2 regions of the Paenibacillus sp. PSB04 genome follow, and region 1 is predicted to be linked to the other one. Evidence: riboswitches for the same ligand, from Rfam matches in the RefSeq annotation. Region 1 holds a riboswitch; the other holds the start of a gene.

Region 1 (7,782 bases):
CGCTGTGCAGATGTTACCGGCATGACCGCATCCTCCTTTCTTGTAAACCTCACATTACTTTCAGTATGGCTAAAAAATTTGACTTCCACTCGGTATTTTGATTCACTAAGAGAAGAAATGGACAAGAATTGGACAAGATATGGGATAGAAAGGGCGGATATCCATGCAAAAAATTACTTCTCAAGCCGAATTTCAAGTCGCAATCCAGTCTCCGAGACTGACCGTAGCCGTATTTAAAGCGGATTGGTGCTCGGACTGCAAATTTATGGACCCGTTTATGCCGGACGTGGAAACGAAATTTTCGAACGATCTGACGCTTGTCGAAGTGGACGTGGATCAAGTCGGCGACCTCAGCCAGGAGCTGAACATTTTGGGCATACCAAGCTTTGTGGCCTTTTCGGACGGCCGGGAGCTGGTGCGGCTGGTAAACAAGCTTCGCAAATCTCGCGAAGAAATCGAGGGATTCCTGAATACGGCGCTGGACGTATACAGAACGATTCATAAATAAGCTCATTCGCACCGCTCTTGCCGCACAGAGGCATTTGAGGCGGTGCTTTTCTCTTTAGAGAGCAGCTTCATGGCATGGCTGTACGGAACCGAAGGTATTCGGGTTTCACTACCATTTGGCCGAACCGGCAGCGAAGCAAAGGCCCCACTTCGTGGGGCTGTTTCATTTATCCGACATTTCTCCGACATTTTGTCACAAAGTGGCGGTGATGTATGTCAAGGAATCAGGTATAATAGATGAGATTGGTAAAATATTGAGGTACCTGTCTTCAGTAGTAAAGTTTTTATTATGAGCAGCAGGTGAGAGAATTTTGAATACCAGACAATTGAAATGGCTTAGTTATTTAACGTTTGTCGTGATGTTTTTTGCGACGTTCGGCGGAACCGTGGTCACCAAGACCGATTCCGGACTCGGATGCGGGCATGAATGGCCGCTGTGTCACGGTGAGTTCGTTCCGGCGCATACCATCGCCTCATTAATTGAATATTCGCACCGGCTGGTCAGCGGGCTGGCAGGGCTTACAGCGGTCGCGGTGGTGGTCGCCTTCCATCTGTTCGCCAAGAACCGGCGTGACCTGCGCACGTATTCGGTGTTGACCCTTATTTTCGTATTGGTTCAGGCTGTCATGGGGGCAATGGCCGTCGTGTATGACCAGTCCTCGGCCGTGCTTGCCTTCCACTTCGGTTTCTCGCTGATCGCATTTGCCAGCTCGCTGATGCTGGCCTTAGGCGCCCGAAGGATGGACAAACTGGGCGAGGCTTCGTACCCGTCCGGCGGTACGTCGCGCGTCAGTGCGACCTTCCGCGGCTATACATGGGCCGTGACCATCTACTCCTATATCGTCGTTTATATCGGAGCATATGTCAGCCACACCAACTCGGCGGGGGGGTGCCTGGGATGGCCGCTGTGCAACGGGAAGTTCATTCCCGAGCTGTCCGGAGGGGTGACTATCGCGTTTATCCACCGGATCGCGGCACTGCTGCTGCTGATCGCCATCGCCGTACTGGCCGTCTGCGGCTACCGGCTGAACCGGGGGAACCGGGAGCTGCAGGGCCTCGGCATCGCCGCGGTAACGCTGTGCCTGATGCAGGTGTTCAGCGGGGCGGCGATCGTGTCGACGCTGAACAAGCCGGAGGTATACATCTTTTCCGCGCTGCTGCACAATCTGCTGATTTCGTCTCTGTTCGGCGTGCTCTGTTATTTGAGCGTCCGCGTCTGGCAGACCGGAAGGGCGACGCTTCAGCAGCCGAAGTCCGCTTCGGCCGCCCGGGGAATCGGCTTTGAGCCGCAGGGCGGCAAACGATGAACTGAATACCGCTGCACATCCAAAGTCCGCGAAGTGATTCGAGGGCTTTGTTTGTAAGTTTATTTATTATTTTTTGGCTTATTCTGGAGAGGAATGATCGTGTGAGCTATCAAAATTTACGCCAATGGCTCGAAGCCTTGCGCAAGGAAAATGACCTGAAAGTGATCGAGGCTCCCGTGGATCCGTATCTGGAGCTGGCGGAGATCCACCGCCGGGTCATCGACGAACAGGGGCCGGCGCTGCTGTTTACGAATGTACAGGGGACTCCGTTTCCCGTGGCTACGAATCTGTTCGGTACCAGCCGGCGCGTAGACATGGCGTTCGGACCGCGTCCGGAGGAGCTGATGAAGTCCCTGGTGGGTGCGCTCGATACGATGCTTCCGCCGACGCTGTCGGCGCTGTGGAATGAACGCGGCCTGATCAAGGACATTCTAAAGGTAGGCATGAAAACCGTACCGATGGGCGATGCCCCTGTGCTCGGTGTCTCCCGCAGCGACCAGCCGCTGAAAGACCTGCCGCGGGTCACAAGCTGGCAGGAAGACGGCGGCCCGTTCATTACGCTGCCTCTTGTTTATACGGAGAGCCCATCGCGGCCCAAGGACCACAATCTGGGCATGTACCGCATGCAGATTTATGACAACCAGACGACCGGTATTCACTGGCAGATCCACAAGGGCGGCGGCTTCCATTACCACGAAGCCGAGCAGCGCGGCGAAGCGCTGCGCATGACGACGTTCCTCGGCGGACCGCCGGCCCTGATCGCGTCGGCGATTGCGCCGGGCCCGGAAATGCTGCCCGAGCTGCTGCTCACGTCCATGATTCTCGGCGAAAAGCTGCCGATGGTGGAAAATCCGCTCGGCGGGCACCGGATTCCGGCGGAAGCCGAGTTTGCGATCAGCGGCCTCGTCCCGCCGTTCGAACGGCGTCCGGAAGGCCCGTTCGGGGACCATTACGGGTATTACTCCCTGATGCATGACTTTCCGGTCTTTCACGTCAACCATATGTGGCACCGCAAGGACGCCATTTATCCGGCGACGATCGTAGGCAAGCCGCGGCAGGAGGACTATTTCATGGGCGAATTTCTGCAGCGTCTGCTGTCGCCGGCCTTCCCGCTCGTCATGCCTTCGATCAAGTCGCTGTGGACATATGCCGAGACGGGTTTCCATGCCCTTGCTTCGGCTATAGTCCGCGTCAGTTACTCCCGCGAGGCGCTCGTATCCGCCTTCCGGATGCTGGGTGAAGGTCAGCTGTCCCTGACCAAATTCCTGATCCTGACCGACCAGCCGGTCGATCTCGAGAACGCCAGCGAGCTGCTGGAAACGGTCCTTGCGCGGTTTAACCCGGCCGTCGATCTGTTTATATTTAATAAGACATCCCACGATACGCTCGATTACACCGGACGCAAGCTGAACCACGGCAGCAAAGCCGTGCTGATGGGGATCGGGGAGCCGGTTCGCGAGCTGCCGCGTGCTTATGAGGAGGGGCCGATCGCGGAGATCGAACAGATGGTTCCTTACTGCGGAGGCTGCCTCCTTGTCTCAGGCGCTGGGTACGAGGACGAGCCGGAGCTGCCGGAGCGCCTGCTGCAGCGGCTGCAGGAGAAGGGAACCGAATGGCCGCTCGTCCTTCTGGTGGACGATGCCCGCCAGACGGCAGCCGACCAGACGTCCTTCCTGTGGACGGTGTTTACGCGCTTCAACCCGGCCACGGACATCTATGCGGGTGCCGAAGTGCGGAATCATCATCTGTCGTACCGCCTGCCGATTGTAGTGGATGCACGCATGAAAACCGGGTATCCGGACGAACTGATTCCGCGGGAGGATATCGTCAAGAAGGTGGATGAACGCTGGAACAGTTATTTTGCGTAAATACTGATCAGGGAGAGAATGCCGATGCTGCGAACGCTGCTTGGAGAGATGCCCCGCCAAAATAACGGGCTGCTCGAAGATGCCATCGAAACGATGGTGGAGACGATCCATTTGCTCCAGAACGAGATCGAAAAGAATGAGGATCCCAGCCATGATTACCGCAAACTGGAGATATGGACACGCGGTTTGGTGTCTTCCCTGGATGAATTGGAGCAGAGCTGGTATGCCGCTTCCTTTTTCCGTCAATCGGTCAAGGCCGGTTATGTAGATGACATGACGATTGAGGAGCAGGCCGAGTACGCCAGGTACGTATATTTCTATAAAAACGGATTTATCCGCGTGTTTTCCGTTCTGGACAAGCTCGGAACGGTGCTCAATGATCTGTTCGATCTGAACACGCAGAAGAACAAACCGCATTTTTCCTATTTTACGGTGCTCCGGCAGTTTCACTACATGAAAACCCATGAAGGCCTGGCCGGGCAGCTGTCAGAGATCAAGGACGAATACAAGAGCGCCCTGAACGTGCTGCGCAAACGGCGCAATGCGGAGGTTCATTACATGAACTCCGAGATGCAGGATGACTTGTGGCAGCGGCACCAAGGTCTTAAGGATAAGGTCGAGCTGGAGGATCTGGACCAGCATTTGAGCGAGCTGAAGCAGGGGCTGGACATGGTATGCAAGTCGCTCTCGGCATCCTTTCATTACGCCAACAAGCTGTGGAAAAAGGAAGGCATGCATCCATAAAGGGATACAACAAATTTCCTTTTGACAAAGTGCGCAAATATATCTATACTGTAAAAATGAAAACACGTCATCATTAATTTCATAATCTTTTCTTATCGAGAGAGGCGGAGGGACAGGCCCGATGAAGCCCGGCAACCGATTTGAGCACGGCATCCGCCGTTACTTGAATGTCATGGTGCTAATTCCTACAAGCTGCAGCTTAAGCTGCGGGTTGGCAGATGAGAAGGCAGCGACTTTTACAAATAAGGGAGCCCCTTTTCTGATTCTGTCAGAGGGGCTTTTTATTTTGCCTGGATTCGATAGAATAGACTGGTCATTTAGATAGATTATGTGAACCCTATTCGGGTAGGATAGGGGGAAGAGAGGGGGGCCCTTCGGTTGATCGAACTGAAGCAGCTGACGAAAAGGTACGGCCAAGGGGCAAAGGCGACGGAGGCTTTGTCCGGGCTGAACCTCAGCATTCATAAAGGAGAAATTTTTGGCGTGATCGGCCACTCGGGCGCAGGGAAGAGCACCTTGATCCGGTGCATGAACCTGCTGGAACGCCCGACCTCCGGAGAAGTATGGGTAGGCGGCGTTAACCTGACGGGCCTGAGCAAGCAGCGGCTGCAGAACGAACGGCGGAAGATCGGGATGATTTTTCAGCATTTCAATCTGCTGAGCTCGGCGACGGTGTATGACAACATCGCCTTTCCGCTCCGGTTGGCCCGTAAGGGCAAGGCGGAGGTGGAGGCCAAAGTTAACGAGCTGATTGCGCTGGTCGGGCTGGAAGCCCACTGCAATAAATATCCGGCCCAGTTGTCGGGAGGCCAGAAGCAGAGGGTGGGCATCGCCCGCGCGCTGGCCAGCGATCCGCAGGTGCTGCTGTGCGACGAAGCGACTTCGGCACTCGATCCGCAGACGACGGATTCGATCCTGAAGCTTCTGCTGGACATTAACCAGAGGTTTAATCTGACGATCGTCCTGATCACCCATGAGATGCACGTCATCCAGAGCATCTGCGACCGGGTGGCCGTGATCCATCAAGGCGGCATCGTTGAAGAGGGGGCGGTCACGGACGTATTCCTGAAGCCGCAGCACCCCGTGACCAAGGATTTTGTCCGCGGGGAGCAGAGCCAGGGCGAACCGCTTGAGCTGGCTGCCCAGGCTTCCGGAACGGGTCCGGCGCAGGCCGTGAAAATTACGTTTCTCGGCAGCAAAACGTACGAGTCCATCCTGTCCCGGACCGTGCGCGAGACGGGGGCGGATTTCGCCATCCTGCAGGGCACCATTTCCACCATTAAAGATACCCCGTACGGGCAGCTGATCGTCCGCTTTGAGGGCGGACGGGATCAGATCGATGCGACGCTCGCGAAGCTGAGCGAGCAGGGGCTTGACGTGGAGGTGATGAACTGATGTGGGGTTTGGATTTTTCCTCGGTTGACTGGAACGAGATCGGCGTAGCCACTCTGGATACGCTGAAAATGCTCGGGGCTTCCGCGGTGTTCACCTTTATCCTCGGTCTTCCGATCGGCATCTTGCTGTTTATGGCATCGCGCTCGACGACAGGCTGGGTGCGTGCCGTTTATGCGGTCATTTCCTTTATCGTGAACATCCTCCGTTCGGTCCCGTTTATCATCCTGATCGTCGCCCTGATCCCGGTCACGAAAGCGATCGTCGGCGTCACCTTCGGGGTGCTGGGGACGATTCCGCCGCTGGTGATCGCCGCTGCGCCGTTCTTCGCCAGACTGGTGGAAACATCGCTGCGTGAAGTGGACCGTGGCGTAATCGAGGCGGCGCATTCGATGGGCGCTTCGACCTGGCAGGTCATTACGCGGGTGCTGCTGCCCGAAGCAAGACCGGGCCTGCTGGCCGGAATTACGATTACGGTCGTGACACTCGTATCCTATACGGCGATGTCGGGAATGGTTGGCGGCGGCGGTCTCGGCGATTTGGCCATCCGCTACGGTTATTACCGCTATGAAACGACCGTCATGATTATTTCCGTCATCTTCATGATCGTGCTGGTACAGCTGCTGCAAATGGCGGGCGACCGGCTGGTGCGTCACTTTACCAGAAAGTAAGGCGTACAACGTGTTTGGCTCACAGTCATGCATCCGGATCACCGGATTTGACCTGGAAAGGCAAGGCAGGTAACATCAAAGCACTGCCTTTCTAATATAAATCATATTATTCTTATGAATTTAAGGGGGATTTATTCAATGAAAAAATGGCTCGTTTCTTTTCTGACCTTGGCCCTGGTTGTCGTGCTCGCCGCGTGCGGCAGCAAGCCGAATAACAGCAGCAGCGATGCTGCGGGCGAATCCACGGACAAACCGGCTGCAGCCGAAACGGTTACACTGACGGTTGGCGCAACGGCGAAGCCTCATGCCGAAATTTTGAAGCATATCCAGCCTGCGCTTGAAAAAGAGGGCGTGAAGCTCGTCATCAAAGAGTTTTCCGATTATGTGCAGCCGAACGTGCAGACGTTCCAGAAACAGCTCGACGCTAACTTTTTCCAGCATCAGCCTTACCTCGACAATGAAAACAAACAGCGCAAGATGGACCTTGTTCCGGTAGTAGGCGTTCACTTGGAGCCGCTTGGTGCTTATTCCAAGAAGGTGAAAAGCGCTGACGAAATTCCGGACGGCGCAACCGTCGGCATTCCGAACGATGCGACAAACGGCGGCCGCGCGCTCAGCCTGCTGGCCAAACAAGGCTTGATTACTTTGAAGGATCCGAATAAAGTAGAATCTACGGTGAAGGACATTACCGCCAATCCGAAAAACCTGAAAATCAAGGAAGTCGATGCAGCAATGCTGCCGCGTCAGCTGAGCGAATTCGATCTGGCCGTCATCAACACCAACTACGCGCTGGAAGCCAGCCTTGATCCAACGAAAGACGCGCTCTTCATCGAAGGCAAAGACAGCCCTTATGTTAACATCCTGGTGGCCCGTCCGGACAACAAAGACTCCGACGCCATCAAGAAGCTGGCTGCTGCCCTGACTTCCGACGACGTGAAGAAGTTCATCGAAGACACGTATAAAGGTGCCGTTATCCCGGCATTCTAAAGCCTGCGAAATGCGCAGCACAGCCGCAAGGGGTTCATCCCCTGCGGCTTTTTTATTTGCATCTGCGTCGGGCAACCATTTTTTATTTGGCTCGCTTTTCCTCGCGGCCCAGCTGTACAGGGTTTCCAAGTTGCGGCGGTGCCGTGAAATCTTTTATACTATACAGGATCAATGATCTTGCGTGAGGTTTGTACATACATACACCATTATATTTTTAATAGGAATGATGTGTCATCGAATGGATCAAAGGATGGGAAGTTCGGATAGCAGAAAGGAGGGTGGCATTTTGAGGGGAAAGGTTGCCCT
Region 2 (7,782 bases), 3.1 Mb from region 1:
GGAACGGGTTCCCTTTCAAAATCCTGTGTACTGCCTTCACTGCCGATAACTTGACTCGCTTCACTCATGTAAACCCATCCCCCTGTTGTACAATCTTCTCGGTGAGGTGACCCGCCTTACGAACGCACGCCGCTCCAGAAGGTCTCGAAGGCGTTGTTCACTTTGCGGGTGTACACCTCTTTGGAGGTGTAGTAGAAATATTGCATGCTCAAACCGTCCATCAAGTTCAAAAAAGCGTCCACGAGCTGCTGCACTGGCTGCTCCCGGACTGCCCCTTCCTCAATCCCCTGCACGATCCACCGTTCGACCGCCTGTGTCAGCAGCTCATCGGCCTGCAGAAATGCCTTCTCGATCGTCTCCTTCAGAAAGTCCGGCGGGAACAGCACGTACCGCAGCACGAACATGCTCGCCTCCGGATGCTGCCGGTAAAACTCCGATTGTCTGGACACCGCGCCGTACAGGCAGTCCCGGGCGCTCATCGCCTGCTTCTCCTCCGACAGCTCCTGAATAAAAGCGTTGTACGAGAGCATCGCTTCGCGAAAGACCGTCATAAACAGATCCTCTTTGTTTTCGAAAAAGGCGTAGATCGCCGGGGTTTTGACCCCGACTTCCTTGGCGATTTCGGAAAGGGCCGTTCCGTCGTACCCTTTTTCCCCGAACAGCCGCAGCGCGGCTTCCTTCAGCTTGTTTCTGGTCATGAAATATCCTCACACTTCCTGTTTAATTAACGTTAATTAAGTAAACTATACAAAATAACGCATAAAAATACAACGCTATTTTTTTAAGAATCCAGAGGAAGAATAATGGAAACCTGCACCGGTACGTCCCCTTGGCCTTTTGTACAACACAAAAAACCGCCTCGCATAAGCAAGGCGGCCGGTTGTATCAAGAAATATGGAATTCGTTCTAGTTCTGCATGACGAAGTCGCGTTCCACCTGGGAACCTTCTTCAAAGACGCGAAGCGTTTCGTATCTCGTGTTCCGCTGCGCCGGGATTTTACCTGCTTCGCGGATCAGCTGCAGGATGGAAGTGATGTTAACCTTATGCACCGCACCCGCGGAGGACACGACGTTCTCTTCCATCATGGTGCTGCCGAAGTCGTTGCAGCCGTAGCTGAGGGACAATTTGCCCACTTCCGGTCCCATTGTGACCCAGGAGGACTGCAAATTCGGCACGTTGTCCAGCACCAGGCGGCCGATTGCCACTGTCTTCAAATACGCTTCCGGCGTTTCGCGTTCCCGCTTCAAGCCCGTATTGTCCGGCTGGAACGTGAACGGAATAAAGGCGAGGAAGCCTTTCGAGTCGTAACCGTTCGCGATGCATTCGTCCTGCGCGTCGCGGATGCGCAGCATATGCAGGGCGCGCTCTTCCATCGATTCACCGAAACCGATGACCATCGTGGCCGTCGTGTTCATGCCGATTTTGTGCGCCATTTGCATGACGTCCATCCAGTCGCGCCAAGTTCCTTTATGCCGGCTGATCTTGGAGCGGATCCGGTCGTCGAGGATTTCGGCGCCGCCGCCCGGCAGGGAATCCAGTCCCGCCGCTTTCAGCTCGCGCATGACTTGTTCCAGAGACAGCCCCGACACTTCCACCATTTTGCGGATCTCCGCCGGCGAGAAGGAGTGCATCGTGATGTTCGGGAACCGCTGCTTGATGCCCTTCAGCAGGTTCGTGTAGTAATCGAACGGCAGGTACGGGTTCGTTCCGCCCTGCATTAGAATTTCCGTGCCGCCCACGTCTTCGGTTTCCTTGATTTTTTGGAAAATCACTTCGTCCGGCAAGGTATACCCTTCTTTGTGGCCTGGGACACGGTAAAATGCGCAAAATGTGCAGTATGTATCGCACACGTTTGTATAATTGACGTTCCGTCCGATGACGAAAGTCGTAATTGGATCGGGATGAACCCTCTTCATCATGATATCGGCAGCATGACCCATTTTCTCCACTTCATTGCTTTCGAACAATGTCACGCTGTCTTCCAAATTCAGGCGTTCGCCCCGCAGTGCTTTATCCAGAATACGGTCAACCGCACTCATATTTGGCAGCCTCCTATCATATGTGAATTTTGTAACATAAATTAAAACATGACCAATACCATCTTAACACAATTGGCGCACAGGGCAAACGAAATTCATAGAATCCGTTGGCCGAACGCGGGCTGGCAAGCGTCGCGGGCTGGACGAAGGAAAGGCACCGCCGAAGCGGTGCCTGCTTAATGATTTAACCTTGAAGCGCCTGATCCAGATCAGCGATCAGATCGTCGACGTCTTCGAGGCCGACCGAGAAGCGGAGCAGCCCGTCGGTAATGCCGCGCTCCAGCCGAACCTCTGCCGGCATTGCCGCATGGGACATCATCGCCGGATAGGACAAAATGCTCTCCACCGCGCCCAGGCTGACGGCCACGAGCGGGATCTGCGCGCGGTTCAGCACCTGTTTGGCCCGCTCGCCGGAGCCCACGTCAAACGAGACGACGGCCCCGTAGCCGGTGGACTGCTTCTCGTGAATTTCTCTGCCGGGATGATCGATGAGCCCCGGGTAAAAGACCTGCGTAATATCCTGACGCCCTTTGAGCCAAGCGGCCAGTACGGCCGCGCTCTCTTCGCTGTGCTTCATGCGTGCCTGCAATGTTTTCATGCCCCGCATCAGCAGCCAGCTCTCCTGTACGCCCAGCACCGTTCCCAGGCCGTTTTGCAGCTGCTTCAGCTGGCGGCCGATTTCCTCGGTACGGGCGACGGCCAGACCGGCCAGCACGTCGCTGTGTCCGCCAAGGAACTTCGTGGCGCTGTGCAGTACGATATCCACACCCACCTCGATGGGACGCTGGTAATACGGCGTCATAAACGTGTTATCGACCATGGTGAGCAGATCATGCTCTTTGGCCCACTTGGTGACGGCTTCGATATCGGTTATTTTCAGCGTCGGATTCGACGGGGTTTCCATATATACAGCCTTGGTGTTCGGCTTCAGCGCAGCCTTCACCTGTTCCAGGTCGGTCATGTCGACGAAAGTGCTCTCAATGCCGTGGCGGTTCAAAATGCTTGTAAGCAGGCGGTAGGTTCCGCCGTATACGTCCTCGGTCACGATCATGTGGTCGCCGGCCGACAGAAGCATAAACGTGCTCGAAATGGCCGCCATGCCCGACGAATAGGCGAACCCGCGCACCCCGCCTTCGAGCAGGGCAATATAGTCTTCCAGCGCCTGGCGCGTCGGATTGCCCGAACGGCTGTAATCATGCACCGGCGGATTGAAGATATCTGCATGGTGGAACGTAGACGCCTGATAGATCGGCACGCTGGAGGCTCCCGTCACACCATCGATTTCCGAGCCGAAATGGAGCAGCTTGGTCGCGAATTTCCGCTCCTGCTTGCTTTTATCCTGATGTCCTTTGCCCAAATCACTCATCCTTGGCTGCTCCCTTCCACTTCCTTGATCGCGGCATCCAATGCGCCGCCCAGATCCGCAATCAGGTCATCGATATGCTCGATGCCCACCGAGAAACGGAGCAGGCGGTCGTCGACGCCGACGGCCTTGCGGATTTCTTCCGGTATATCGGCATGCGTCTGCACGGCCGGATAGGTCATCAGCGACTCGACGCCGCCAAGGCTTTCCGCAAAGGCGATCAGCTGGATGTGGCGAAGCACGGGCTCTACGTACCGGGCATCCTTCACCTTAAAGGAGAAGATCCCCGTATTCCCCCGGGACTGCCGGCTTTGGATGTCATGTCCCGGATGGTCCGGAAGCGCCGGATAGAACACTTCGGCAACCGCCGGATGCGTCTGGAGGTACTTGGCCATCGCCGTGGCGTTGCTTTCATGGCGCTCCATCCGCAGGGCCAGCGTCTTCATTCCTTTCATGAGCTGATAGGAATCCGTCGGCCCGAGCACCGCCCCGATGGAATTGTGCAGAATCGCTATTTCCTCGGACAGCTCTTTGCCCTTGGTCACGATCAGGCCTGCAAGGACATCGTTATGTCCGCCCAGGTATTTGGTCGCGCTGTGTACGACGATATCCGCGCCGAGCTCGATCGGCCGCTGGAAGAACGGCGTGAGGAGCGTATTGTCCACGATGGACAGCAAGCCGTGACGGTGCGCCCAATTGGAGACGGCCTCGATGTCCGTAATCATCATGAGCGGATTCGTCGGCGTCTCGATAAACACCGCTTTCGTATTCGGGCGTCTGGACTGTTCCAGCTCGTCCAGATTGTTGGTGTCGACATACGTCGCGGTAACCCCGTATTTGGAAAGGATTCTTTCCAGCAGGCGGTATGTACCACCGTACAGGTCCAGCGAAACGATCAGGTGATCGCCCTGGCTGAACAGGGTGAAGATGGTTTGCAGCGCAGCCATGCCTGAGCTGCAGGCAAAGCCGGCGTCGCCGGATTCCAGCTTCGCTGCCGCGGCTTCGAGCACTTTGCGGGTCGGGCTGGCGGTCCGGGCGTAATCAAAACCGGTGCTTTGCCCAAGCTTCGGATGGCGGAAGGCGGTTGCCTGATAAATCGGGAAGTTTACCGCTCCGGTCACGGGTTCTTCAACGGAGCCGATTTGGGCCAATCTGCTTTCAATTTTCCATGGTTCCTTTTCCATATGCGTATCCTCCTGTAGGGTCAACTAAATTTGCGGCCAGACTTCAAGACTCTCCCCGATATCATAAGGAGTCTCCTGATATACATAGTAATTCAGCCAATTTGAGAATAATAAGTTGGCATGCGAGCGCCAGATGGCGAGCGGAGCCTGATTCGGATCGTCGTTCGGGTAGTAGTTGACCGGAATTTTCATGTCCATGCCTTTCGCGATATCGCGCTCATACTCCCATTTCAGCGAATCCGGATCGTATTCGGAGTGGCCTGCTACAAAGATCTGCTTGCCGTCCTTGCTTGCTACCATATGAATGCCGGCTTCCTCTGACTCCGAGAGGATCTCCAGCTCCTCCACATGCTCGATATCCTCGCGCCGCACCTCGGTGTGGCGGGAGTGCGGTACATAGAATACATCGTCGAAGCCGCGGAGAAGCTTCACGTTGTTCTTCATCACCCGGTGCGGGAATACGCCGAAGCATTTCTCCTTCAGGTCCCACTTCGGAATGCCGTAGTGGTGGAACAATCCGGCCTGGGAGGCCCAACAGATATGCATCGTCGAAGTGACGTTCGTTTTGGTCCAGTCCATAATTTCGCGGAGCTCATCCCAATAGTTCACGTCTTCAAAATCCATTTTTTCGACCGGCGCCCCGGTGATGATCATCCCGTCAAAACGGCGGTGCTTCACTTCCTCGAACGTTTTGTAGAACGACTTCAGGTGCTCCGAAGGCGTGTTCTTGGAAATATGGGAGCCCGGATGAAGCAGCACAATGTCGACCTGCAGCGGCGAGTTCCCAAGCAGGCGGAGAAGCTGGGTTTCTGTCGTTTCCTTGGTCGGCATCAGATTGAGAATCGCGATGCGCAGCGGACGGATGTCCTGGTGATACGCTTTGGTATCGTCCATGACGAAAATATTTTCCCGGGTAAGAACTTCTTTCGCCGGTAAAGTGTCGGGAATCTTGATCGGCATCGTTATCATCTCTCCTTTTTTCTGAAAACCGCGAAAATCGTAGCTTGAGAAGAAGCCGAGTATACAAAAATGACCTTTCCCATACAAAAGAGAAAGGTCATTACACGCTCATTACCGCGCCTCTCTCATCTGTCAGGAGACAACGCCCAAAGGCCGCTGCCATGCTCCTGCAAGAATTAGCACCGTGCGTAAATACCGCCGGTTGCCGGGTTTCATCGGGCTAGTCCCTCCACCTGCTCTTGATAAGATTTCGCTGTATTCAATTTTACATTGTCTTGTTCCTTACTTTAAATCATAAGCCCATCCTTCGTCAAGACGCGGATTTGTCATTTTCGGCAGCATATCGTGCACCGATCGAAGGTCGCTTCCATACCCTGTTATCGGGACCTGCCGGCCGCCATTTTGTTCTTGAAAGGAATAAAACCCGGCGTTATACTAGACAAGTGTTTCATACCCCGATATGACTGAGGTGACATGAAAGATGGAAGGCGACCCGAGCCCGAAGCTGAATGCATGGAAAACACAACTGCATAGACCTGAGATCAGCTTGCCGGCAGAGGGAAGTTTTCGTTTTCATGCCCGTACGTTTATTCAGTACTCCCCCAAATCCCGCTGACCGGCAGCGCTGATTTCTTTTCTATGCTCAAACATCTTGAGCAAGGAGTGAAGTCATATGAAAATCCGGTTGGTAAACGAAGGAGTATTTACTCCGATCGATGACCTGCAAACTGTACTAACCCCACCTTTGGCCGGCTTTTATTGGATCGACGCCGACGTCGACGACCTCGCGGAGCTGCAGCCGCTGTTTTCGCTGCATGATCTGGCGGTTGAAGACTGTCTCAGCGAAGAGGAGCAGCGCCCGAAGATCGAAATTTACGAAAACCATTATTTTATCGTGGTCAACAGCATCCGGTTTGACGATGAGGAGATTTTTCTGCGCGCACTGAACGTTTTCCTCGGAAGACACTTCATCATTACGGTGACGAAACAGAAAATCAACGAGCTGCGGACGCTGAAGCCGATCCTGTGGGAACAGGAAGTCAGCGGACCGGACCGTTTTCTGTACCTGCTGATCGACCTCGTGGTTGACAACTACTTTGTGGTCGGCGACCGGATCGAAGCCAAAATCGAGAAGCTCGAAGAAGACATTCTCATGCACACGAAAAAGTCCCATTTGAACGAAATTATCGGTCTGCGAAGCGAGATTCTGTGGCTGAAAAAAGTGCTGGGTCCGCAGAAGGATGTCATCAATACGTTAAATAAAAAAGACCTCCGGCTGATTGACGATCAGCTGCAAAAATATTTCAGCGACATTTACGAAAATGCGGTCAAAATTTCCGAAACATTCGATACGTACCGCGATCTGATGAGCAACTTGCGCGAGGCCTACCAGTCAAGTATCGCCAACCGCGCGAACGAGATCATGAGAGTGTTTACGGCCATGACCGTGATCTTCATGCCATTGACGATCATTACAGGAATCTATGGCATGAACTTCGATAACATTCCGGAAATTCATTGGAAATACGGTTATTTCATGATCCTCGGCATCATGCTCGTCCTTGGTCTCGGCATGGTTGTCATTTTCAAGAAAAAAGACTGGATTTGAAAGTCAGCGCATCACCCCATCATCATGCAATGGATAACAGGACGAAGGAGACGGCCGCATGCGGTTAGAGCCTTCGTCCTTTTTGCATGGTCACCATCCGTAACTCCGGCGGGGAAGCATACCGTTCACCCCACGCTTCTGCGGCTGCCGGGCTGCCGGCGGAACCGGATGCGGATCAGCCGGATCCGCTCATAACGCTGCTCCATGCCGCTTCCCGAGGCGGCATCCTCTCCGTATACTTGCAGCAGCACCGGCTTCAAGAGCGCGTCGCCCAGCTCCTCCAACGCGGCCCACACCCGCTCCTGCTCCTCGTTCGGCACCTCCTCCAGCTCGCTTTGGATCAGCCGCTCGGTATCATACCCTTCCTTCTCCAGCTGCTCCAGCGCCTCCACCAGGTCTCTGCGCGGCAGGCCGCATTCCTGTTCCAGCTGCTGCAGGTTCATCCCCTCATAAATTCCCTTCAGCATGGTGCGCCGGGTACGGTATTTATCCAGGTCCTGCTTGTACTTGTGCTCTTTCTGCTTGTAGGTCCACGATAGATATGACTGGTCGTCCAGGGCATCATACACCCAATCCAGCGGAAATTCGTGGCTGCGCTGCACCGTTCCCGCAATCTCGATCAGGTC

Evidence for each region. Region 1 has a riboswitch for S-adenosylmethionine ahead of K2F33_RS14435 (methionine ABC transporter ATP-binding protein). Riboswitches for the same ligand answer to the same signal wherever they lie in the genome.
Region 2: linked by a shared signal. The riboswitch ahead of metA (homoserine O-acetyltransferase MetA) and the one ahead of K2F33_RS14435 (methionine ABC transporter ATP-binding protein) in region 1 are both predicted to bind S-adenosylmethionine.

What each region holds. Positions count from the first base shown of each region.
Region 1 covers NZ_CP081301.1:3,132,215-3,139,996, forward strand. Annotated here, with positions in the region: gene K2F33_RS14410 (DUF2515 domain-containing protein) at 1-23, opposite strand, end outside; gene K2F33_RS14415 (thioredoxin family protein) at 164-508, shown strand; gene K2F33_RS14420 (COX15/CtaA family protein) at 819-1,814, shown strand; gene K2F33_RS14425 (UbiD family decarboxylase) at 1,916-3,682, shown strand; gene K2F33_RS14430 (Cthe_2314 family HEPN domain-containing protein) at 3,707-4,426, shown strand; SAM riboswitch class I at 4,516-4,651, shown strand; gene K2F33_RS14435 (methionine ABC transporter ATP-binding protein) at 4,805-5,821, shown strand; gene K2F33_RS14440 (methionine ABC transporter permease) at 5,821-6,489, shown strand; gene K2F33_RS14445 (MetQ/NlpA family ABC transporter substrate-binding protein) at 6,628-7,476, shown strand; gene K2F33_RS14450 (SDR family oxidoreductase) at 7,763-7,782, shown strand, end outside.
Region 2 covers NZ_CP081301.1:52,711-60,492, forward strand. Annotated here, with positions in the region: gene K2F33_RS00225 (cytosine permease) at 1-68, opposite strand, end outside; gene K2F33_RS33610 (TetR/AcrR family transcriptional regulator) at 117-698, opposite strand; gene mqnC (cyclic dehypoxanthinyl futalosine synthase) at 907-2,040, opposite strand; gene K2F33_RS00240 (aminotransferase class I/II-fold pyridoxal phosphate-dependent enzyme) at 2,225-3,406, opposite strand; gene K2F33_RS00245 (PLP-dependent transferase) at 3,403-4,587, opposite strand; gene metA (homoserine O-acetyltransferase MetA) at 4,612-5,547, opposite strand; SAM riboswitch class I at 5,670-5,796, opposite strand; gene corA (magnesium/cobalt transporter CorA) at 6,221-7,156, shown strand; gene K2F33_RS00260 (HRDC domain-containing protein) at 7,282-7,782, opposite strand, start outside.